3 regions of the Bradyrhizobium sp. CCBAU 45394 genome follow, and region 2 is predicted to be linked to each of the others. Evidence: riboswitches for the same ligand, from Rfam matches in the RefSeq annotation. Region 2 holds a riboswitch; each other region holds the start of a gene.
The links. Region 2 has a riboswitch for cobalamin ahead of WN73_RS30755 (energy-coupling factor ABC transporter permease). Riboswitches for the same ligand answer to the same signal wherever they lie in the genome.

Region 1 (7,496 bases), on a different contig from region 2:
GCGTACATGCGGCCAAGTTTCCACTGCGCGATCGGATGGCCGCCCTCGGCAGCATATTGCAGGGCGCTGAGCGAGGTTTCCTGGGTCGCTGGCGGCACCTTGCTGCGCACCGCACCCGCGGCCCCCGGCAAGGTGGTCACGACCGGGATGGTCGCGTCCTTCTGGTTGACCGGCGCGCCGTCGAAGGCGAGCGCCGGCACGGCCAGCGCACTGACCCCCAACACAAACGCAACAATGGCACGCCTAGATGTCCGCATAGCACTGTTTCTCGTGCGCACCGCCCGGATGGGTGACCGCCCCCCCGACCGCTGGTCCAACCTGCTGAGCATATTTCCAGAGCGCGCCCGTCGTGTGGTTAGTCGCGCGAGCGCTCCATTTGGTCTTGCGCTGGGCAAGCTCCTGGTCGCTCAATTTTACGTTAAGGGTGCCGGCGACCGCGTCGATCTCGATGATGTCGCCATCCTCGAGCAGCCCGATCGGGCCGCCGATGGCGGCTTCCGGCCCGACATGGCCGATGCAGAAGCCGCGGGTGGCGCCGGAGAAGCGGCCGTCAGTGATGAGCGCGATCTTGCCGCCCATGCCCTGCCCGGTCAGCGCCGCGGTGGTCTGGAGCATTTCCCGCATGCCGGGGCCGCCCTTGGGGCCCTCGTAGCGGATCACGATGACTTCGCCTTCGCGGTATGTGCGGTTCTGGACGGCCTCGAAGGCGTCCTCTTCCCGGTCGAAGCAGCGTGCCGGACCGGTAAACCTCAGGTTGGACATTCCCGCGACTTTCACGATCGCACCTTCTGGCGCCAAATTGCCCTTCAGACCCACCACACCACCGGTGACGGTGATCGGCTTGTCTGCCGGGTGCACCACATCCTGGTGCGGATTCCACTTCACGCTCTTGAGGTTTTCGGCGATCGTTCGACCGGTGACCGTAATGCAGTCGCCGTGGAGAAATCCGTTGTCGAGCAGCGTCTTCATCAGAAGCGGGATGCCACCTACTTCAAACATGTCTTTGGCGACATAACGGCCGCCCGGCTTCAAATCCGCGACATAAGGTGTCTTTTTGAAGATTTCGGCGACGTCAAACAGATCGAACTTGATGCCGCACTCGTGCGCGATCGCCGGCAGGTGCAGCGCAGCATTGGTCGAGCCGCCGGAAGCCGCGACAACGGCTGCGGCATTCTCCAGCGCCTTGCGGGTGACGATGTCGCGCGGCCGGATGTTCTGGGCGATCAGCTCCATCACCTTCTCGCCCGCGGTCATGCAGAAGGCGTCGCGGATTTCATACGGTGCCGGAGCACCGGCCGAGTAAGGCAGCGCAAGGCCGATGGCTTCCGAGACGGTCGCCATGGTGTTGGCCGTGAACTGCGCGCCGCAGGCACCCGCCGAGGGGCACGCCACGCGCTCGATCTCGTCGAGATCCTCGTCCGACATGGCGCCGACCGAGTGCTTGCCGACGGCCTCGAACATGTCCTGCACGGTGACCTGCTGCCCGCGGAAGTTGCCGGGCAGGATCGAGCCGCCATAGATGAAGATCGAGGGCACGTTGAGGCGAACCATCGCCATCATCATGCCCGGCAGCGACTTGTCGCAGCCGGCAAGGCCGACGAGGGCGTCATAGGCATGGCCGCGGACGGTCAGCTCGACGGAATCGGCGATGCATTCGCGCGACGGCAGCGAGGAGCGCATGCCGTCATGGCCCATGGCGATGCCGTCGGTCACGGTGATGGTGCAGAATTCGCGGGGTGTGCCGCCGGCATGCGCGACGCCCTTCTTCACCGCCTGCGCCTGGCGCATCAAAGCGATGTTGCAGGGCGCGGCCTCGTTCCAGCAGGAGGCGACGCCGACGAAGGGCTGGTGGATCTGCTCCGTCGTCAGACCCATGGCGTAGAAGTAGGACCGATGGGGCGCGCGCGCAGGGCCTTCCGTCACGTGACGGCTCGGCAGCCTCTGCTTGATGTTGGTCTTTGCGTTCATCGCAAACCAGTTTCCCCGGCCAACCCTTTCAGACCCGAAAAATCAGACCCAAGATTTGAATCGACCTTGGGATTTCCCGTTCGCCTCGAGGACCGCCGCTGCCCCTAAAACATTCGAGCAATTTTATTCATGTTCGGGTGTGGCTAAAAAGCGGCGGTGATGCGAACGGCTGACGATGAGGGCTTAATCCGGAAGGAGTGTTGCGTGGATGGCACATTCGTTACCGGGAAGACACGGATCGGCCTACTGGGATACCCCCGCGAAGATGACAATCCACAACCTGAGATTTCCAGGCGGGTACGACGCGCCCGATCACGCACCACACCTTGGAGTGAGTCGCTGTCGACATCACCAAGCCCGCCATCCCCGGCAGTGGACACGCACTCTCCACATGGTCGTGGCGAGCGCAGCGAAGCAGTCCAGAGTCTTTCCGCTGACGGATTCTGGATTGCCTCGCTGCGCTCGCAATGACGGAGCGAGATGCATCGGCGTCATCCTCCAACTCGCATCGTAAATCGCAGACACGCCTTCGCATCCTCGCGGCGGATTTCGCCCGAGCTTTGCTTGATCGCTCCACACTCCCAATCGAGAGGGCGCAGGGAAGGCCGGGTGCCCGACGGCACCCGCGGTCTGCTGCGCGAAAGCAAGCGCAGAGAAACCGCACAGCAGCATACAGGTGTAGCCAATCCCTCGGCCTTCCCTGCGCAGTGGTTGGACGGCTTATGCCGTGCTCTCCCGGGAGCCGAGTTCGTTCTGGCCTCCCTCACTCTCGCGAAAGTCGCCGGCACCGCGCCGGTTGACGCGACTGCCGCATCCGCAAGAGCTTGACCGTAGCAACGCCGGCCAGGACCCCACGGTTTTGCCGTACGCACGGCCCGCCATTTCGCCGCAGTTTTCCCAGCCCTGTCGACGGAGCCGGAAACTTACAGGCGAGACGAACCTGACAGCGTCGCTCATCCAGCACGAAGTCCTGGGCTCACGGAGAGCAATCCGCCCTGCCCTTGGCCTCTCGTACCCGACGCTGCCGCGTCCACCGCAAGCCCGGCTCGCGACACGTGACGACACAAGATCGCCCCTCAAGATCAAGCCGGGATGGGCAACACATACGGCAAATCAGAATTTCGGCAAAGTGGAATATTTTTGCGCAAGCGGATTGACCGACCGCGGGGGTGTTTTGCCCGTCGGGCAACGCAAGATCTCGTAGCCCGGATTTCACTGCGCTCCCATCCGGGGCTTTCAGAGGGCCGCTCAGGCCGACATCGCGCCCTTGCGCCCGAACGGATCGACCAGGCGGACGATCTCGCAGGCGGCGACGAGGCCGGCGAGCCAGACGGCGCCGGTCAGTCCAATCCGCGCCACGATGGCCGCGGTGAAGGCGCCCTCTCCGCCGAGGACCGGCGTCGCAGCGAGCAGCACGAGCTCATAGGCCGCGTAGGCGAGGACGAATGTGATCGCCAGCATCAGGGGCGTGCGGCCATGCGCCAGCGCACGGAGCGCGGCGGAGGAGGCCGCGGTCGCGACGAGTGCAGCAGCGCCAATGACAATGCCCCAGGCGATCGTGCTGCCGGCAACGGGATAGTGCAGCACGCCGAAGCCGATGCTCTGGTTCACGAGCCACGCGCCGCTGACGACGAGCAGTGCCGGCCGCAGCGGCAACATCGCGGCCGCGACGACCGCGAAGGCCGCAAAGGGCGTTGCGCAGGCGAGCGCAAGACTTGCGAGCGCGCATGACACCGCCAGCAGCGCAAAGCAGAACATCGATGCAAGGCGCGGCGCGACCGGATGGAGCCGGAAACGGTCGGCGTAAGGCGGCAGGGTGCTGAGAGCCATGAGTGATCTCCTTCTTTTCGAATTCTAGTCCATTCGGGGGCCTATGACAGCCCCCGTCGCGGTCAGAGCCTTGATCAGAAATTGGCGCCGGCCTTGAGCAGATAGGTGCGGCCGGGCAGCGGATAGGCACTGAAGCGGCCGTCCGTGAAGGTGCTTGCGATCGCATAGTCGTAGTAGAGCGCGTTCAGCACGTTGTTGACGCTCAAAGACCAGAAGTAGCGCTCGTACTGACCGCTGAGCTTGAGGTCGATCGTGCCATTGGCTGGGATCGGCCGCTGTGTTCCCGCCTGGTCATTGTCCATGCGCCGCTCGCTCCAGAAGCGCGCGGTGGCGTCGAGCACCACATAGTTCTGCCAGATGTTCCAAGTGACGCCTGCACTCGCGGTGTAGCGCGACACCAGCGGCACGTCGTTGCCGGCCCAGACGCCCTCGCGAAACACGGCCCTTGTATAGGCCATGCCGGAGCGCAGGAGCAGAGAGCCGTTGACGCGATAGGACAGGCTGGTCTCCGAGCCGTAACGACGGGTCGGATCGAGGTTGGTGTTGTAGAACAGGATCGGACTGAAGTGGATCTCGTTGGCGAGGTCCATCAGATAGAGGCTGCTCTGCAATTGCAGCCCGCCTCCCTTGATGCGCAGCCCGCCCTCAACATCCTGCGAGGTCTGGGTCTTGAGCTGGAAGGTTTGCGGGATCGGCGCGAAGGTAAAGGGATCGAAGGACGGCCCCGACGACACACGCTCATCGACATCCGGCGTGCGGAATGCGCGCGCAGCGCGGCCGAACAGCGAGACCATGTCATTGAGGCGATGCTCGGCACCGAGATGCAGCGCATATTGGGTCTCGTCGCTCCTGAGCGGGAGCGCGCCGATGTCGGTGTTGAACGGAGCTGCGGCGTCAAAATGATCGCGCGCCGAGAGACTGACGCTCTGCACCCGCACGCCATAGGAGACGTCCGTCGTCGGCGCCACACCCAATGTGTGCTGAAAATAGCCCGCAACCGTCTGCTGCCTGAGATCGTAATTGTGCCAGGGCGCAAGCCCCTGGCCGGCGCCGCGGTTCTGCTGAAAGCTCGCATCGTAATAATCGAGGCCGGTCAGCAGTTGCGACGGCATCCCCAGCAGCAAGCCCTTCACGCTGAGCCGCGGCGTGATCGACCATGTCGTCAGATCGGCATCGACATAGGTGGACGTGAACAACGCGGGAACCGGCGCTGGGCCGGAGAAGAACGCGCTCTGCTGCTTCTTGTCGCGCACACCGCCGTCCACGATGAGATCGATGCCGTTGGCCAGGGTGTTCGTGAAGCCGGCCGTCGCGCCAAAGCCCTGCTGGTTGGCGTAGTTGAAGGGTGTGCTGGTGCCCCGTCGGTTGGTCGCGAGCTCGTCGACGCCGATGGACGGATCGACGGTGCGGCCGCCCGGCAATCGCAGCTCCTGATTGTCGCCGGTAACGGTGACGAAAGCAGTCAGGTCTGATGTCGTGTAGTTCAGGTTGCCGACGCCATTCTCCTGGACAAGGCGATTGTTGTCGCGGTAGCCGTCTGTCTTGACGGCATTGCCGTAGAACGAGGTCGACCACGGACCGGAATTGAGCGACGTCGAGACATTGCCAAGCCTGGTGTCGAACGAGCCGAAGCCGGCCTCGATGCGCGCGGCAACGGGCGGCCCGCCGACGCCGTTCCTGGTGATGATGTTGATCACGCCGCCGACCGCATTGTCCCCATAGAGCACCGCGCCGGCATTGCCGCGCGTGATCTCGATACGCTCAATGGAATTGAGCGGGACAGTGGAGAGGTCCACCTGCGCGATGTCGATGTCGTTCAGCCGCCGCCCGTTGATCAGCACCAGCGAATTGGCAGTGGCAAACGCGCCGAAGCCGCGCAGGTCGACGCTGGTCTTCGCGCCGATCTGGCCGCCATAGAGCGTCGTGATCTGGGCACCCGGGACTTGCGTCGCGATGATCTCGGCAAGCGTCTGCGAGGGCGCATGTGCGATATCCGCGGCCGTGATGACGGTCGCGGCGGCCCCGACGATGCCTCCGTTGCCGGCGACCGCCTCGTCGCCGGAGCCGGACGAGCCGGCGCCATTGCCTGCCGGCGCTCCGCTCGGGGCTCGCAGCCTCGCCGTGTCGCCATCGCCGATCGCCCTGGCGCGTGTGCGGTTCTGATCGTCGGGCCTGGTCACTTCGACCGGCGGCAGCTGCTCGGCGGCGGCTTGCTGCGCGAAAGCTGTGGGGAGATCGATCGCATGGAGGAAAACGGCAGCAACGATGCCGGCGCGAAGGCGCCTGGCGGCAGAGACAATACGGGACACAGTTGTAACCTCGGCATGACGTCAGTGGCACGTCACAGCGAACGAGGCTTTACGGCGGAGCAATCGATTGCTCCGGTGAAGCTAATGCCTGTACTCCCCGACCGACATCTTCGCGTGTGACCACGGCTGACGGCAGGTCTCCTGGCTCGCGGGTCGTTACCTTACGTCGCCTTCCCAGGACCGAGATTCCCAGTGGCATATGACGAAAGATTCACCGCTTACAGTTGCGGGGGCAGCCGTGGCGTTGGGACAATCCCGGCGTTGGGACAATCTCGCACCACGTTCCCTTTTGATCTCCGTGCGGAGAACCGTCACCGATCAATCTACGAGGCGGCCGTACGGAGAGTCAATCGACCGGTTGAACGATGAGCTGCAAACGCGAGGCAAACACAATCAGTCAGGCTTCGGCACCGCGCGCGTCGTGACCACCGCCCGCTCACCGGCATCGACAAGCTGACCGATGCCGGTTCGGCCCGCGAGCGCGCAGCGGACGATGTTCTCGGCGACCGACCTGCGGAACCCATGATCCTCGCCCCTGGGCCGATTGCGGCAAATCCGATCCAGCGCCAGCTTCATGTTGATCCGTGTACGGGTGTCGAAATGCGCGCTGATCATTCGCCCGGCCTCGATACGTGATGTTGGGGCGGAAACGCCCGACGATCGCCCGTGTTCCGACACGGGATCGCGCAATAGAGCGGCCGCCTACGCCCGCCCTCTCTGGCGCTGTGCCTGAGCCCAGGCCACCGTGACGTCGCGCGGCGGGATGTCGATGCGCCGGATCGGCGTCAATTCGCCCGAAGCGGAGATGATCGCGGTCTCCTCGCGGCGACAGCGCGGACACACGAAGCGGACCTCGCTCGGGGACGTCGACCAGCTCGAGCGTTTGACGTTGGCCGCCATCGGCCACGCGTCGCACTGCGAGCACGACACCAGAAACCGGCCGGGATCGAGCATACCCATTCCATCCGACTCCGCGTCCTGCCTGCTCCTACCAATGATTATGTCAGGTGAATCGTTCCGGTGCCCCGACACCGTCAACCCCTCAATGCCCAAGAGGGCCGGCGATCCCGGCCCCCAAGCTTCTGCAAACCGCTGGCCGCTCAGTGCGCGCCCTTGAGCGTGCAGGACGTGGTGCAGGTGACCGTGTTGCCATGGTCGCATGCCTTGCAGGCGGCCACGCACTGGTTCATGTCGCGGGGGTTGTAGGAGCTGTAGTTCCGCACGGGGCAGGCTGCGGTCGAGCCGGTGATGTCCTGCTCCTGGTTGCAGGCCGCTGTCATGAGCGCGAGGATGAGGACCGCAAGCAGACGCATGGGATTGCCCCGAAAAAGCACCGGCAAAGCAACATCAGCGAGACACGTTGCATTGCAGCGAGTCCCGGCATTCCCA
Region 2 (7,496 bases):
GATGCTGGCGGCGGCCGCGCGTGCCGGCGCGCCGCTCGGCCATGATTTCTGCGCGATCAATCTCTCCGACAATCTCAAGCCATGGGCGCTGATCGAGAAGCGCCTGCGGCTGGCCGCGGAAGCGGATTTCGCGATCGCTCTGTACAATCCGCGTTCGGCGAGCCGGCCGGAAGGATTTGGCCGCGCGCTGGCCGTGCTGAAGGACGCCGGCTGCGGCGAGCGGCTCGTGATCTTCGCGCGCGCGATCAGCGCATCCGACGAGACGATCGAGACCGTCACGCTCAACGCGGCGCGGCCCGAGATGGCCGACATGCGAACGCTGGTGATCGTCGGCAACTCGCAGACGCGCCGTGTCGGCCGCTGGATCTATGCGCCGAGGCAGGTGCGATGACCAAGCCACTGCATGATCTCGGCCACGCTCTCGACCCGCTGGCGCTCGGGCAACTCCGGCCGCGCGATCATGATCACGGGCAGGCCGAGCGTGCGGGCCGCGTCGATCTTGGCGCGCGCGCCATCGCCGCCGGAATTGCGGGCGACGATCCATATGACGCCGCGCGTACGCAGCATCTCCAGCTCGCCATCAAGCGTGAACGGTCCGCGCGACACGATCACGTCAGCCGGGAAGGGCAGCGGCGCTTCGGGCGGATCGACGAAGCGCAGTGTGTAGGCGTGCTGCGGTTTATTCCCGAACGGCGCGATGTGCTGGCGGCCGATGGCGAGGAACACGTTTGCCGGCGACTCGGGCAGAGCGGCGACCGCTGCATCGACGTCGCCGACCTCGATCCAGTTGTCACCGGGTGTTTTAGCCCAGGGGGTGCGTTCGAGCGCGATCAACGGCGTGCCGGTTTCCGCGCATGCCGCGACGGCGTTGCGGCTCATCTCGGCAGCGAAAGGATGCGTCGCGTCGATCACATGCGTGATGCCTTCACGGCGAATGTAATCGGCAAGGCCGCTCAGGCCGCCGAAGCCGCCGATGCGGGTCGGCAGCGGCTGGTCGGCAGGCGCACGGGTGCGGCCGCCATAGGAATAGACGGCATCCATGCCGGTGCGCGCGATCTCCGCCGCGAGCTGGCTCGCATCGCTCGTTCCGCCCAGAATGAGGGCGCGTGTCATGGCTGATCCCTGGCTGACCATCATCGGTATCGGCGAAGATGGCCTTGCCGGGCTGTCGGACGCAAGCCGAAAGGCGCTGCGTGAGGCCGAAACCGTCTTCGGCGGCGAGCGTCATCTCGCGCTTGCCGGTGTGACCGGGCGCGGCCACCCGTGGCCGGTGCCGTTCGATGCGGAGGTCGTGCTCAGCCGCCGCGGCCGGCCGACCGCGGTGCTGGCCTCCGGCGATCCGTTCTGGCACGGCGCCGGCGCAAGCCTTGCCGAGAAGCTTGAGGCGGGTGAGTGGGTCGCACATTCGGCGCCGTCGACATTCTCGCTCGCCGCTGCGCGGCTCGGCTGGCGTCTTGAATCCGTCGTCTGCCTCGGTCTCCACGCCGCGCCCTTCGAGCGCCTCGTGCCACACCTTGCGCCTGGCGCGCGCATCATTTGCCTCGTGCGCGACGGCAAGGCCGCAGGCGACCTTGCAAAGTGGATGGGCGAGCGCGGATGGGGCGCCTCGGAATTCTGGACTCTCGCCGCGCTCGGCGGGCCACGCGAAAGCATTGCGGAACATCGTGCCGATGGTTTTACTGGCGATCTCGCCGGAAACCTGGTCGCGGTGGCCGTGGAGGCGAAGGGAGCTCAGGGCATTCCTCGCAGCGCGGGACTTCCCGACGATCTCTTCGCTCATGACGGCCAGATCACCAAGCGGCCGGTGCGTGCGCTCGCGATTTCGGCGCTGGCACCACGCCCGGGCGAACGGTTGTGGGATATCGGCGCCGGATCGGGTTCGATCTCGGTCGAGTGGGCGCTTTGCGGCGGGACGGCGACGGCAATCGAGATGCGCGAGGCTCGCGCCGCGAATATCCGCAGCAATGCGGCGGCGTTCGGATTGGCGCATCGGATCGCTGTTGTCACGGGCCGTGCGCCCGAAGCTCTCGCCGGGCTGGACGCGCCGAATGCTGTCTTCATCGGCGGTGGTCTCGATAGCGCGATGTTCGACGCTATCTGGTCGCGCATCGGGGCAGGCACACGGCTCGTTGCACATGCCGTGACGCTGGAGACGGAAGCGCTGCTTGGCGAACTGCACCAACGCCACGGCGGCGAGTTGATGCGGGTCGAGATCGCCCATGCCGGCCCGCTCGGCCGCTACCGGTCCTGGGAGGCGGCGCGTCCCGTGTTGCAGTGGAGTGCGGTCCGATGAAGGTCGCCGGGCTCGGATTCAGGGAGGATGTCACGCTGGCCTCGTTGCGAGAGGCGCTGCTGGCAGCGGGCGGCGCAGAAGGCCTTGCGGCGGTGGCGACCGTCAGCGACAAGGCCGATGCAGAAGCGCTGCAGCAGCTCGCGCGCGAATGCGGTGTGCCGATCAAGGCGGTATCGCCCGAGGTGCTGGCCGGCATCGACACGCCGACGCAGTCCAGGCTCATCGCGGAAAAGTTCGGGACCGGATCGGTCGCCGAGGCCGCGGCGCTCGCCGCGGCCGGCCCTCGTGCGCGATTGATTGCGACGCGGGTGGTCTCGCAGGACCGCACCGCGACGGCCGCGATCGCGGAAGGAGACGGCGCATGACGGTGCATTTCATCGGTGCCGGGCCGGGCGCTCCCGATCTGCTGACTTTGCGCGGGCGCAATCTGATCGCCGCCTGTCCGGTCTGCCTCTATGCCGGCTCGCTGGTGCCTGAGGGCGTGCTGGCGCATTGCCCGCCGGGCGCGCGGATCGTCAACACCGCGCCGTTGTCGCTTGACGAGATCATCGCGGAGATCGCCGCCGCGCATGCGGACGGCAAGGACATCGCGCGGCTGCATTCCGGCGATCTCTCGATCTGGTCGGCGATGGGCGAGCAGCTCCGCCGTCTCCGTACGCTTGACATTCCCTTCACCGTGACGCCCGGCGTTCCGTCTTTCTCGGCCGCCGCCGCGGCACTCGAGGTGGAGCTGACTTTGCCGGGGCTCGCTCAGACCGTGGTGCTGACGCGTACGCCGGGCCGCGCCAGTGCGATGCCCGAAGGGGAGAAGCTCGCCGCTTTCGCTGCGACCGGTGCGACACTCGCCATCCATCTGTCGATCCATCTGCTCGACCAGGTGATTGCGGAGCTGCTGCCTCACTACGGCGCGGATTGCCCGGTCGCCATCGTCTGGCGCGCGAGCTGGCCGGACCAGCGCATCGTCCGCGCCACGCTTGCGACGCTCGATGCCGCCGTCGGCGCCGAGATGGAACGCACCGCGCTCATTCTGGTCGGCAAGACGCTTGGCGCCGCGGATTTCGACGAGAGCCGCCTCTATGCCGCCGACTACGACCGCCGCTATCGGCCGGTCGGCGCCGAGCCACGCTTTCCGGAGGCCTCCTGATGCCGGCAGGGCTCGTCATCTCCGCGCCCGCCTCCGGCGTCGGCAAGACGACGCTGACGCTGGCGCTCGCGCGCGCCTGGCGCAATCGCGGACTGAACGTGCAGTGCTTCAAGAGCGGGCCCGACTATATTGATCCCGCCTTCCATGCCGCTGCGACGGGCCGCGCTTCCGTCAACGTCGATAGCTGGGCGATGGATCGCGGGGGAATCGCGCATCTCGTCGGCCGCGGCGCCGACGCCGATGTCGTGCTTGCCGAGGGCTCGATGGGTCTGTTCGACGGCGTCGCCGCGCGTGGCGTCTCCGGCACAGGCGCCACCGCCGACATTGCGGAGATGCTGGGCTGGCCGGTGCTGCTGGTGATCGATCCCTCGGGACAGGCGCAGACGGCGGCGGCGATCGCTGCGGGTCTTCGCGACTACCGACCGGGTGTGCGCCTTGCCGGTGTCGTGCTCAATCGTGTTGCCAGCCCGCGCCATGAAGACCTCGTACGGCGCGCGCTTAACGACGCCGGCATCGCCGTGTTCGGCGCGCTGCCGCGCCATGCCGAGATCAGCCTGCCGAAGCGGCATCTCGGCCTGGTGCAGGCCGAGGAGCAGGCGGAGATCGGAAAACTGATCGACGAGGCCGCGCGTTTCGTCGCCGAGCATGTCGATCTCGATGCGGTGCTGCAATCGGCGGCCGCCTGGGCGCTGCAACCGGCTGCGAACGGCCTGAACGTGACGCCGCCCGGGCAGCGCATTGCGCTTGCCCGCGATGCGGCATTCTCATTCGTCTATCCGCATATGCTGGAAGCCTGGCGCGCGGCTGGTGCCGACATCTCGACCTTCTCGCCGCTTGCCGATGAGGCGCCCGACGCGAGCGCCGATGTCTGCTGGCTGCCCGGCGGCTATCCCGAGCTTCATGCCGGGAAGATCGCCGCCAACGCGCGCTTTCGCAGCGGCTTGCGCGCCTTCGCCGAGACACGACCGGTGCACGGTGAATGCGGAGGCTATATGGTGCTCGGAACCGCTTTGACCGACGCCGACGGTGTCCGCCATGAGATGGCGGGCCTGCTCGGCCTGGAGACGAGCTTTGCCAAACGCCGCATGCATCTGGGCTATCGTCTCGCCGAACTCGCCGCACCGATGCCGGGACATAGCCCCGGCGCGCGCCTGCGCGGCCACGAATTCCACTATTCGACGATTGCCGCCCAGCCCGACATGCCGCTCGCGGTGGTGCACGACGCGACCGGTGCGGTCATCGCCGAGACCGGTTCGCGCCGAGGCAATGCCACCGGCACGTTCTTCCATCTGATCGCGGAGGACCGGTGAGCGGTTTTGTCTCCTTCATCTCCGCCGGTCCCGGCGACCCCGAGCTTCTCACGCTCAAGGGTGCCGCGCGGCTGCGCGAGGCCGATGTCGTGCTTTATGACGACCTCGCGTCCGGCGCGATTCTCGATCTCGCCCGTCCCGGCGCCAATCTCGTTGCGGTCGGGAAACGGGCCGGGCGGCCCTCGACCAAGCAGCATCACGTCAACCGCCTGCTGGTCGATTATGCCGCGACTGGCGCGCGCGTGGTGCGGTTGAAGTCGGGCGACGCCGGCATCTTCGGACGGCTCGAGGAGGAGCTCGAAACGCTGCGCGCGGCCGGCATCGGCTACGAGATCGTTCCCGGCGTCACTTCGGCCTGCGTGGCCGCTGCGCAAGCCGGCATGCCCCTGACGCGGCGCCACACCTCGCGCCGGGTGCAGTTCGTGACCGGAGCCGACGTCACCGGCGAGCTGCCGCAAAACCTGAACTGGGCGGCGCTGGCCGATCCGGAGGCGACCACCGTGGTCTATATGGGCCGCCGCACCTTTCCGGCGCTTGCCGCAAAATTGATCGCGCACGGCCTCGCGCCGACCACCCCGGCGCTGTTCGCCGAATCCCTCGGCCGCCCCGACGAGCGGCTGGTCCGCACCACGATTGCCGAGCTTGCCGAGCAGCTTGCGCGGGGCGGGGCTGCCTCGACGGCCGCCGTGATCCTGTTCGGCGCACTGGCGGGAGAATACCCGTCATGACGGCGACCGCCGCCGTTCGGCCCTTGACGCAGGCTGCGTGAAAGGGGCACACAGGACAAGCATGGTGCTCGAGGTGGCGCAAAGCGCCGGAGCATAATCGGGAATGGGGATGGGCGGACCCAGTTGCGGCGCCCAAAACCCCAGCCGCCCCCGCGACTGTAAGCGGTGAGGGGCTCCGAACCGCCACTGGATCGCAAGGTCCGGGAAGGCCGGAGATCCCCAGTGAACCGCGAGCCAGGAGACCGGCCGTGCATGTTTTGAGGCCAAGGCCGTCGGGTGTGACGGCAGGAAAGGACTGAGCCATGCATATCGAACCCGGGATCGTGACGGGCGCCAAGCTCGTGTTGAGTTACGCAACCGGCATCGCCGCAGGCGGCGTTGCGCTGAAGCTCGCGGCCGAGACCGTGCGCGAACAGGGCATCACGTCGTTCGCGGCGCGGACCCTCGCCACCACCGGCCTCGTCTTCACCTTCTTCGAGATCTTGCCGCACTTCCCGGTCGGCGTGTCCGAGGTGCACTTCATCCTCGGCTCGACCTTGTTCCTGCTGTTCGGTGCTGCCCCCGCGGCCTTCGGCCTCGCGCTCGGCCTGCTGTTCCAGGGCGTGCTCTTCGAGCCGGCCGACCTGCCGCAATACGGCATGAACGTCACCACGCTGCTGGTGCCGCTGTTCGCGATCCAGGCGATCGCCACGCGGATCATTGCCCGCAACACCGCCTATGTCGATCTCAGGTATCGCCAGGCGCTGGCGCTTTCGACGACCTATCAGGCCGGCGTCATCGGCTGGGTGGCGTTCTGGGCGCTCTATGGCTCCGGTTTTGCTATGACCAACCTCGTCAACATCGCGACCTTCGCGGCCTCCTATGCGCTCGTCATCGTGATCGAGCCGCTGGCCGATCTCGCCGTGCTGGCGCTGGCGAAGTCGCTGCGCGGCGTCACCGCGCCCGGCCTCGTCACCCCGCGCCTGCACAACGCGGCCTGAGAGACAAGCGAAAGGGCGGCCGTGATGGCCGCCCTTCGCGAACGCGATGCTCACGCTCTCCCTGATAGGCATCGGTTGCGGCGATCCCGAGCAGCTCACGCACGCCGCGACCCGCGCCATCAACGCGGCCGATCTCGTCCTGATCCCGCGCAAGGGGAGCGCAAAGTCCGATCTCGCCGATCTCAGGCGGACGATCTGCGCGGATGTGCTGACCAGCGACAAGACGCGCATCGCCGAGTTCGATCTTCCCGTGCGCGACGCAGGCGAGGCGGACTACCGCAAGGGCGTCGACGATTGGCACGATGCGGTCGCCGCGAAATGGTCGCAGACCATCACGAGCCATCTCGAAGGGGATGGCAGGGTCGCGCTGCTAATCTGGGGCGATCCGTCGCTCTACGATTCCTCGCTGCGTATTGCGCGCCGGCTCGATCCCTTGCCGACAATCGAGGTCATCCCCGGTATCACGTCGATCCAGGCGTTGTGCGCGGCGCATGCGCTGCCGCTCAACGACATCGGCGAGCCCTTTCTGGTCACGACAGGCCGCCGCTTGCGTGAAGGCGGCTGGCCGGTAAGCGCAGACACCGTGGTCGTGATGCTCGATGGCGGCACGGCGTTTCAGTCGCTCGATCCGGCCGGGCTCCAGATCTGGTGGGGTGCCTATCTCGGCATGCCCGATCAGATCATCATGTCCGGCGCGCTGGCCGAGGTGGGCCCGCGCATCGCCGCGCTGCGGCAGGAGGCGCGCGAGCGGCACGGCTGGATCATGGACTGCTACATTCTCAAGCGCAGGCCGTAAGCGAGGCAGCATGCTCCCCGAATGGGTCTACCATAAGTGCCCCGAAATCTCCGCGGTCCATCGCGAGGCGGCGATCGTGCGGCAGGCGCAACTGACGAAGCCGACCGGCGCGCTCGGCCGGCTCGAGCAGCTCGCGATCGAGCTCGCGGGCCTGCAAGCGACCGAGCAGCCACGCGCGGCACGCGTGCCGATCATCATCTTCGCGGGCGACCACGGCATCGTTGCGCAAGGCGTGTCGGCCTATC
Region 3 (7,496 bases), on a different contig from region 2:
GCTGGCGAGATGCCTTTACCGCAGGCGCAAGCGCAGCGACGAGGGATGAAATGTGCCCCGGCGGCGGCTTATCGTCGTGGAGCGACTTGATCGTGGTGTCTATCGCACCGCAATGATCGTGGCCAAGTACCAGGATCAGCGGCGTGTTCAGCACGGCGACCGCATATTCCACACTGGCGAGCGTGTCATCGTTGGCGAAGTTGCCGGCGAGACGGCAGACAAACAAATCACCAAGTCCGCTGCCGAAGACGAGTTCAGGCGCCACGCGAGAATCGGCGCAGCTCAGAACCGCCGCATATGGATTTTGCCCATCGACCAAGACCTGGCGCTCGCGTTTGAAATCGTCGCCTCGTGAAGTGCCCTGGACATAGCGATCGTTCCCTTCCATCAGCCGCTTCAGCGCAGCATCCGGCGAGAGCAGGTTATCTGGCTTCGGCGGCGCTTTTGCTTCCTTCGCATCGACAACGTTGCCAAGCCGCAGGCAACCCGCCGAAACAGCGAACAGCAACAGCGAGCGCCGCGAAGGCGCGATCTTGGTCGGATAGGACATATTCGGAGAACGGCCTGCATACATGCGGTTCACCTCATCGCGCGGCTTTATGCCACCCGGTGGCTTCGGCTTCTGCTTCGCTGCAGAGCCAGCGGTCACCAGGCTTCTTCGTTATGTCGATTTGTGCGTAACTGAGTTGTCCGGGCAGGTGATAAATGCGCTCGCCTTTGCGGTCCACGGTGCCTTTTATCAGACACTCGGGCGAGGGCGGGTCCGATAGCAGAGTGGATCCGAGCAGGAGCTCCCGAGCGTCGATCGGAATCGAGCTCGCACCGACGATGATCGTCCCCTTGTTGCGGCGACGCCAGTCCCAAGGCGCGATGAACGCCCCCGACCACAGCCCCGCATCGGCTGTGCTCGCCACCAACTCATAGATGGCGTAGTTGGGGTTAGATCGACCCGACGATAGTGCCAAGCCCGAGCGTACCATCCAGGCGTTCACATCCTCGCCTTCGATGAAGCAACTGCCGAGTGACCTCCTGTACTCATCAACTCCTGTGGTATGACAATCCCACGTTCGTCCTTTTGAATGCTTGATAAGCTCGTCGCGAGCAGCTACGCCGCAAGTCCATTTCCGGCCGTGGGCGTCGAGGCAAATCTGATCAGTCTCAGGAGCTTCGATACCTGAGAGCCGAATCTTGGTTTGCTCGATCTCGATCGTATTGCCGTCGAGGATGCGCGGAGCGCCGCTGAGCTTCGCCGCGCAAGCCGGAGAAGTCATGACAGCGAGCAATGCGACCATCATTAGGCGGTGCTTCATCCCGACACTAACCTTTCGATCTTGGTCCATGTTCACGCACGATCCGGCGCCGCCACATTCGACTGCTTGACCGCACCACGTCCGTCGTTGGGCCAGCATCGTTCGAGGTGTGCTTTATGAAAGCTTGGTTGTGATTTCCAACCTACGACCTGACGCTGCGTGAGGTTCAAGCGATTTCTTCCGGTGTGCGTGTCTCGGTATCCTTCGAGCCTCGCCGGTCTCTCTCAGTCGGCGCGCACTGCACCCTGTCGACCTGAGGAGGAGATCCCCATCGCTCGAACTCGCGATGCAGGAGAAAGCCGGACCTCGGAACGCTGTTTCTCACGCGCTTGAACAAAAGCGCCTGTGAATTTTCGGCTGTCGAGCGGAAGTCAGGCGTGGATGAGCGACCTTGCTACGCTTCGTGCCAGCCTGAATCGCTGCAAGATCCGCTCTTTCTGGTACCTGCTCGTGCGGCCAATCTCGGAGCCCCTTGGCCGCGGATTGGGAGCCGCAGTCTCCACACTCGGAATATCTGTCGACAAAATGAACAACTACAGGGGGCCGGCATTCGAAACCGCAGCGCGCGACTGACTGCGTGATCACGCGCAGGAACGTTTCGGCGGGCCGGCCTCCGAAAGCGAATTCGAAATTGACATCGCCGGCCGTCTGCTCGACGGATCCGCTATGTTCGCGAGCGTAAGTGTGAAAGTGCGATGATCCGGAATCCATCCTAAAGCAACTCGAAGAGCGCATCGTGAAGCTCCGATATGCGCAGCAGGCTCGTTCAAGACCACCTCGTCTTCTTCGCTCGCAACGGCTTTTCTGACGGGTCAGTGTTGATATCCGTCTCTCCCAGGCGCTGTGCACAATTAATAAGCTATATCTGTAAACATGCCGATCTTCCGCTGGTCGTCGCTCAATGGAGAACGATCGGCATCGTGGGGGCACACTGCGCGGCTAACCGAATTCGCAACCAGCGACGGCGCCAGGACAGGTGGAGCAGAACAAAAGAAGGGCTTTCCCATCCTTCAAATCCGGATCTATAACGTGCAGACGAATGCGCGCGAGGAAATCTAGACCCGACTCAGTTCGGTCCTCGATGCCTCGCGCACGGCTCCAGGGCTCCTCGCCGGGGGCACTCGGAAAATGACGCGCGGTCAGGGAAGTATGCCGGCGTCCCTAACACCGCCAGGTTCCCGGGTACCCTCTTAACCGAGTTCATCGCAGCACTCGGTCCCGCGTGCCGCCTCGGCGTCGCTATGCTCACGCTCCTGCGGTGCCAGTCAGTCGCGCGATGCGCGGCGCACACGCCGGGTCGGGCTTGGGCCGAGGCATCTCCAGGCCGGTCCCGTGAAGAATGGCATGGAGAGCTGGTCCCCTCGCAGATTGGTGTCCCTCCCGCTGCGTGGGGAGCGGGGGGGCCAACCGGCTCTCGCAAGCTGGCACGCGCGCTGAGCTCGACTCCTCGCCGAAAGAGCCGAGCGCAATCGTGCTTCCCGACTTTTCCGATCACGGGCCGAAGGCTCGCGACTGTTGCGAAGGCGTAGCACCGCGGCTTTAGAGCGCATATGTTTTGCAATTTGGTTTGAGGCGCTCGGCGCCCAAGGAGCTACGGCGCGATCCTACTCCGCGCGACCATTTACCGAGGCCCTTCGCGCCCCTCTAACTCTTCCCATTCCTTTAGCTTTATGCGATTGAACCAGGAGCCAGGAGGAAACGCCGCGATACGCTTGGCAAAGAAGGATTGCGGCTCCCAATCGTGTCCTTCGCTCTTCTCGAAAGTGATGACCCCGTTGTGAGTAAAAAAACGCGGCCCGGGGATATTACAGTTCACCAAAATCAGAACGCGCCACAGACCACCTTTCTCGGTCGGCTTTTCATTCGGCCTCGGCAGATAGTCCACTCCAACAGGCTCAACGATAGTGCAGCGGCCCTGCCGCAGAAGATTGCCGAGCTGGCCTTGCGCGGTGGTCACAAAGTTGAAGTTGGCCGGGTCATGCAGAAAGCGAAGGTTTGCGTCCCTTTCGCCATCCGCGACTTCACTGGCGATCAAGGAGAGCGCCAGGGCACGCCAGCCCAATTCCATCGGCTTGGCATAGGTCGACGCAAGTTCAATCGTCCCGTCGAATGCGATCTTCCAGGTGATAACGTACTGTTCGTCTGATTTATTGGCCCGGTGCCTGGTCCACGAGACGAAAACATATTCATTTCGGTCAACTCCTTCAGCAACGCCCCACGTTCGAGGGACGAAGTTTGCCACCTTCGAGACGTTGGAGATAATTTGTTCTATCGTCTCGCCGTCTTGCGCTCGCCACGTTGACTTGACTCTTTCGACAAGGGCGTTGTCGTTGGCACGAACGCTGTTGCTCGTCGCAGCCAGCCCGACCAGGCAGATCAGCGATCGACCGAGATAAAACCATAGCGCGCGTCTTCCAGACATTTTCTTCATAACCGTCGGCCTAACTGGTTTTTCATCGACACGTCGTTGAAAGCGGGCAACCTTCAACCTGTTATGCGCGAGCGCAATAAGTTAGCGTCGACGCGACGGGGCGACCGATGGTGTCCCGCGCGAGCAGGCGCTCCCCTCTATGTCACGCGCCGCTAACTTCAGTCGCCAGCGACAGCCCGGATTTGCTGTGCTGGACATGCCCAGCAGGAGGGCCTGGGCATGCCGATGACTTGCATTCTTCGTGCCAGGTAACAGACGGAAATTCTTACCGGTTTTGTGTCTTCTTTGTCGACTTTCCGACTTGCACACGTTTCGATCGTTCCATTCAGCCTATCCATCGCGGCTTACCCATCCTCGTCCCGCACCGGGTATTCGACGGCGCAGGGGAACGCTTCGGTGCCAAGTTCCTGATGAGAATTCGGAGCACGTTTGCCGCCATTGAACCGTTTGGTTCGGTTGCAGGAATGTGGGCTTTCGATCTCTGCCATGCCTTTGGGCGCTTGTGGCCACGGGGCCGCGGCGCGTTTGGCGCTCCTTTCGCGATATGCGGCGGCTCCGGAAGTCGAGAGCAGCCTCAGTCAGCTGCGGTTTGCACTCGATGGCCAACGACGCCAAGCCGATCTTTACGCCGAGCATTTGGAGTCTGGCTCGCACCGCAAATCAACATGCTCGCCGGTATGTTGCTGACTTTCGCCAGGTGTCTTAGGCCTATTCAATACGGATCCTGTTGGTCGAGAAGGCGGTTGGATGGCGGACGTGCTCGATGAACCGCTGGGAAGCCGGGACTCGCATCAAATGCGTTCTGCTCGAGGCAGCAGTCCCGACCGCGCAAGCCGCATTTGCCCCTTCCACCGATCTGGCGTGCGGCCCCACGCGCACGCAGCTCCGATGGTCATTCCGACATCGCTGATTGGAGAGCGCTTCTACATCGTGGTCAACGAAAGAGATGCACGTCATTCCCGTAGCAGATGTCGCAGCGTTAGCTTGAGATATAATCTGAGAGGTTGACGGAAGAGTTCTCTTGCCGATAATCCAACTCGTCGAGGTTCTCCGGTTTGCATTTGATCCGGAGCTAAGAGGGAAGCCGGTGAAAATGCCGGCGCTGCCCCCGCAACTGTGAGCGGCGAGCCGCTGTCCAACGATGTCACTGAAGCCTGCGCGGCTTCGGGAAGGCCGGACAGCAGCGATGACCCGCGAGCCAGGAGACCTGCCCCGACATCTATTCGTCCGCGGGCGGGGTGTCCCGGTGGTGCGCTAAGCAGCCGTCGCACGCGCGACTTCCCCTGCCTGCGTCCGCCATGGCCTTTGCCCCCAACATGGGGTTAACGCTATGTCTCTTCTCTCCCTTCCGGTTGCCACGCTCGGAACGCCACGCATGGGTCCAAGGCGCGAGCTCAAACGCGCTCTCGAAAGCTATTGGGCCGGAAAAAGCAGCGAACAGCAGTTGCTCGAGGACGCAGCTGGCCTGCGTGCCGCGAACTGGGCTCGTCAGAATTCTATCGGCGTCACGGTGATTCCATCGAACGATTTCTCGCTGTATGACCAGGTGCTCGACACAAGTGTCATGGTTGGCGCCATCCCGGGCATCTACGCCTCGAAAGCCGAGTCCGTTTCGCTCAAGACGTACTTCGCCATGGCCCGCGGTTCACAATGCGACGACCAGGATGCGAGTTGCGGTCACGGACCGCGCGGATTTGGCGCACCCGCGCAGGAGATGACCAAGTGGTTCGACACCAACTACCACTACATGGTCCCCGAGTTTCACGGGGGACAGACTTTCAGACTGTGCTCTCGCAAGCCGATCGAGGAGTATGAGGAAGCTAAGGCCCTTGGCTTCCAGACCCGCCCTGTCCTGATCGGGCCGGTCACATTCCTAAAGCTCGGCAAGAGTGCCGATCCTGCGTTCCAGCCACTCTCGCTACTGGACGATCTGATACCGGTCTATATCGAGGTCCTGCAGGAATTGGCCAAACGCGGGGCAAAGTGGGTTCAGTTCGACGAGCCCTGCCTGGTTCTTGATCTGGGCGAGGTGGCGCGAAAATCCTTGCTACATGCTTATAACCGGCTCGCGAAGGAGGGGCCGGCCATCAAGATCATGGTTGCCAGCTATTTCGGCGACCTAGGCGACAATCTGGACACCGCCTTGAGCCTTCCAGTTGCCGGACTGCACCTCGATCTGGTTCGAGCGCCAGAGTTATTGGATCAGATCATCGCTGGCGGCCGAAGTGATCTTGTCATGTCTCTCGGTGTCATCGACGGCCGGAATGTATGGCGGTCGAATTTGTCGTCGCTCCGCCAGCGGCTGGAACCCGCGATTGCGAAGCTTGGCAAGGATCGTGTACAGATCGCCCCATCCTGTTCGCTGCTTCATGTGCCGGTCGATGTTGAACTCGAGACCGGACTCGCTTCCGACGTCAAGCGTTGGCTTGCTTTCTCGGTTCAGAAGATGCATGAGCTTGCAACCCTGGCGCGGGCACTCGCAGGCGACCAGAATGCTGCGCTAGCTCTTGCCGAGTCGGAATGTGCCGCGACTGTCCGCCGGACTTCCCCGAAAATCCGTGATGCCAATGTCGCTGTCCGGATGAGAGCGATCGACCAGACCATGCGCCGGCGCGCCAGCCCATTTGCCCGTCGTGTCGAGATCCAAAGCAATCGTTTCGGACTACCGGCTTTCCCTACCACGACGATCGGATCGTTTCCGCAGAGCACAGAGGTCCGGAATGCCCGTGCAGCGCATGCACGAGGCGCGATGAGCGACGAGCAATACGACCGGTTCCTCAAGGAGGAGACTGCGCGCGCCGTACGTTGGCAGGAGGATATCGGTCTTGACGTCCTCGTGCACGGCGAATTTGAGCGCAATGACATGGTGCAGTACTTCGGCGAGCACCTCGCCGGCTTCGCATTTACCACGAACGGATGGGTGCAATCCTACGGCTCGCGCTGCGTCAGGCCACCGATCCTGTTTGGCGATGTCTTGCGGTCGAAGCCGATCACCGTGGAGTGGTGGCGCTACGCGCAATCACTAACCAGGAAGCCGATGAAGGCGATGTTGACCGGACCGGTGACGATCTTGAACTGGTCCTTTGTTCGCGATGATATTCCCAGAAGCGAGATCTGCCGCCAGATTGCGCTCGCGATCCGAGACGAAGTCCGCGATCTCGAGAACGCTGGTGCGACCATGATCCAGATCGACGAAGCTGCACTCCGCGAAGGATTGCCGTTGCGTCGATCGGAGTGGACGGCTTATCTCGACTGGGCCGTGGATTGCTTCCGCATCTGCTCATCTGGCGTCGCCGATCAAACGCAAATTCATACGCATATGTGCTACTCGGAGTTCAACGACATCATGGGTGCGATCGCTGCAATGGACGCGGATGTCATCTCGATCGAGACGTCGCGCTCGAAAATGGAACTACTCGACGCGTTCAGGAACTACGAATATCCAAATCAGATCGGGCCAGGCGTGTACGACATCCACTCTCAACGTGTTCCCGAGACGGGCGAAATGAAGGAGCTGATGGCACTGGCTCGGGCACGGCTGCGGGATTCGCAGCTCTGGGTCAATCCGGACTGCGGCCTGAAGACGCGCAAATGGGAGGAGGTTCGGCCGGCGCTAGCGAACATGGTCGCTGCCGCCCGCGAATTGCGCGCTGCATCCGATCCGCTAGGCCGTTGATCGCGGGCCTGGGCCTTTTCTCGACAAAGCTGATCCGCTTGTGGCCATTTGCGCTCTCGATAATCTCGAGGGAGCCTGG

Region 1: linked by a shared signal. The riboswitch ahead of WN73_RS40690 (TonB-dependent receptor) and the one ahead of WN73_RS30755 (energy-coupling factor ABC transporter permease) in region 2 are both predicted to bind cobalamin.
Region 3: linked by a shared signal. The riboswitch ahead of metE (5-methyltetrahydropteroyltriglutamate--homocysteine S-methyltransferase) and the one ahead of WN73_RS30755 (energy-coupling factor ABC transporter permease) in region 2 are both predicted to bind cobalamin.

What each region holds. Positions count from the first base shown of each region.
Region 1 is NZ_LBIX01000176.1:679,976-687,471, forward strand. Features, by position in the region: gene WN73_RS40675 (tetratricopeptide repeat protein) at 1-257, opposite strand, end outside; gene ilvD (dihydroxy-acid dehydratase) at 244-1,968, opposite strand; gene WN73_RS40685 (hypothetical protein) at 3,217-3,798, opposite strand; gene WN73_RS40690 (TonB-dependent receptor) at 3,873-6,107, opposite strand; cobalamin riboswitch at 6,222-6,435, opposite strand; gene WN73_RS40695 (hypothetical protein) at 6,501-6,722, opposite strand; gene WN73_RS40700 (hypothetical protein) at 6,810-7,067, opposite strand; gene WN73_RS40705 (hypothetical protein) at 7,208-7,420, opposite strand.
Region 2 is NZ_LBIX01000172.1:247,421-254,916, forward strand. Features, by position in the region: gene cobJ (precorrin-3B C(17)-methyltransferase) at 1-391, shown strand, start outside; gene WN73_RS30725 (cobalt-precorrin-6A reductase) at 367-1,113, opposite strand; gene cbiE (precorrin-6y C5,15-methyltransferase (decarboxylating) subunit CbiE) at 1,112-2,293, shown strand; gene WN73_RS30735 (cobalamin biosynthesis protein) at 2,290-2,658, shown strand; gene cobM (precorrin-4 C(11)-methyltransferase) at 2,655-3,437, shown strand; gene WN73_RS30745 (cobyrinate a,c-diamide synthase) at 3,437-4,747, shown strand; gene cobA (uroporphyrinogen-III C-methyltransferase) at 4,744-5,475, shown strand; cobalamin riboswitch at 5,526-5,740, shown strand; gene WN73_RS30755 (energy-coupling factor ABC transporter permease) at 5,778-6,455, shown strand; gene cobF (precorrin-6A synthase (deacetylating)) at 6,502-7,251, shown strand; gene cobT (nicotinate-nucleotide--dimethylbenzimidazole phosphoribosyltransferase) at 7,262-7,496, shown strand, end outside.
Region 3 is NZ_LBIX01000119.1:584-8,079, reverse strand. Features, by position in the region: gene WN73_RS12575 (carbonic anhydrase) at 1-574, opposite strand, end outside; gene WN73_RS12570 (thermonuclease family protein) at 585-1,295, opposite strand; gene WN73_RS12565 (nodulate formation efficiency C protein) at 2,932-3,798, opposite strand; cobalamin riboswitch at 4,768-4,970, shown strand; gene metE (5-methyltetrahydropteroyltriglutamate--homocysteine S-methyltransferase) at 5,072-7,417, shown strand.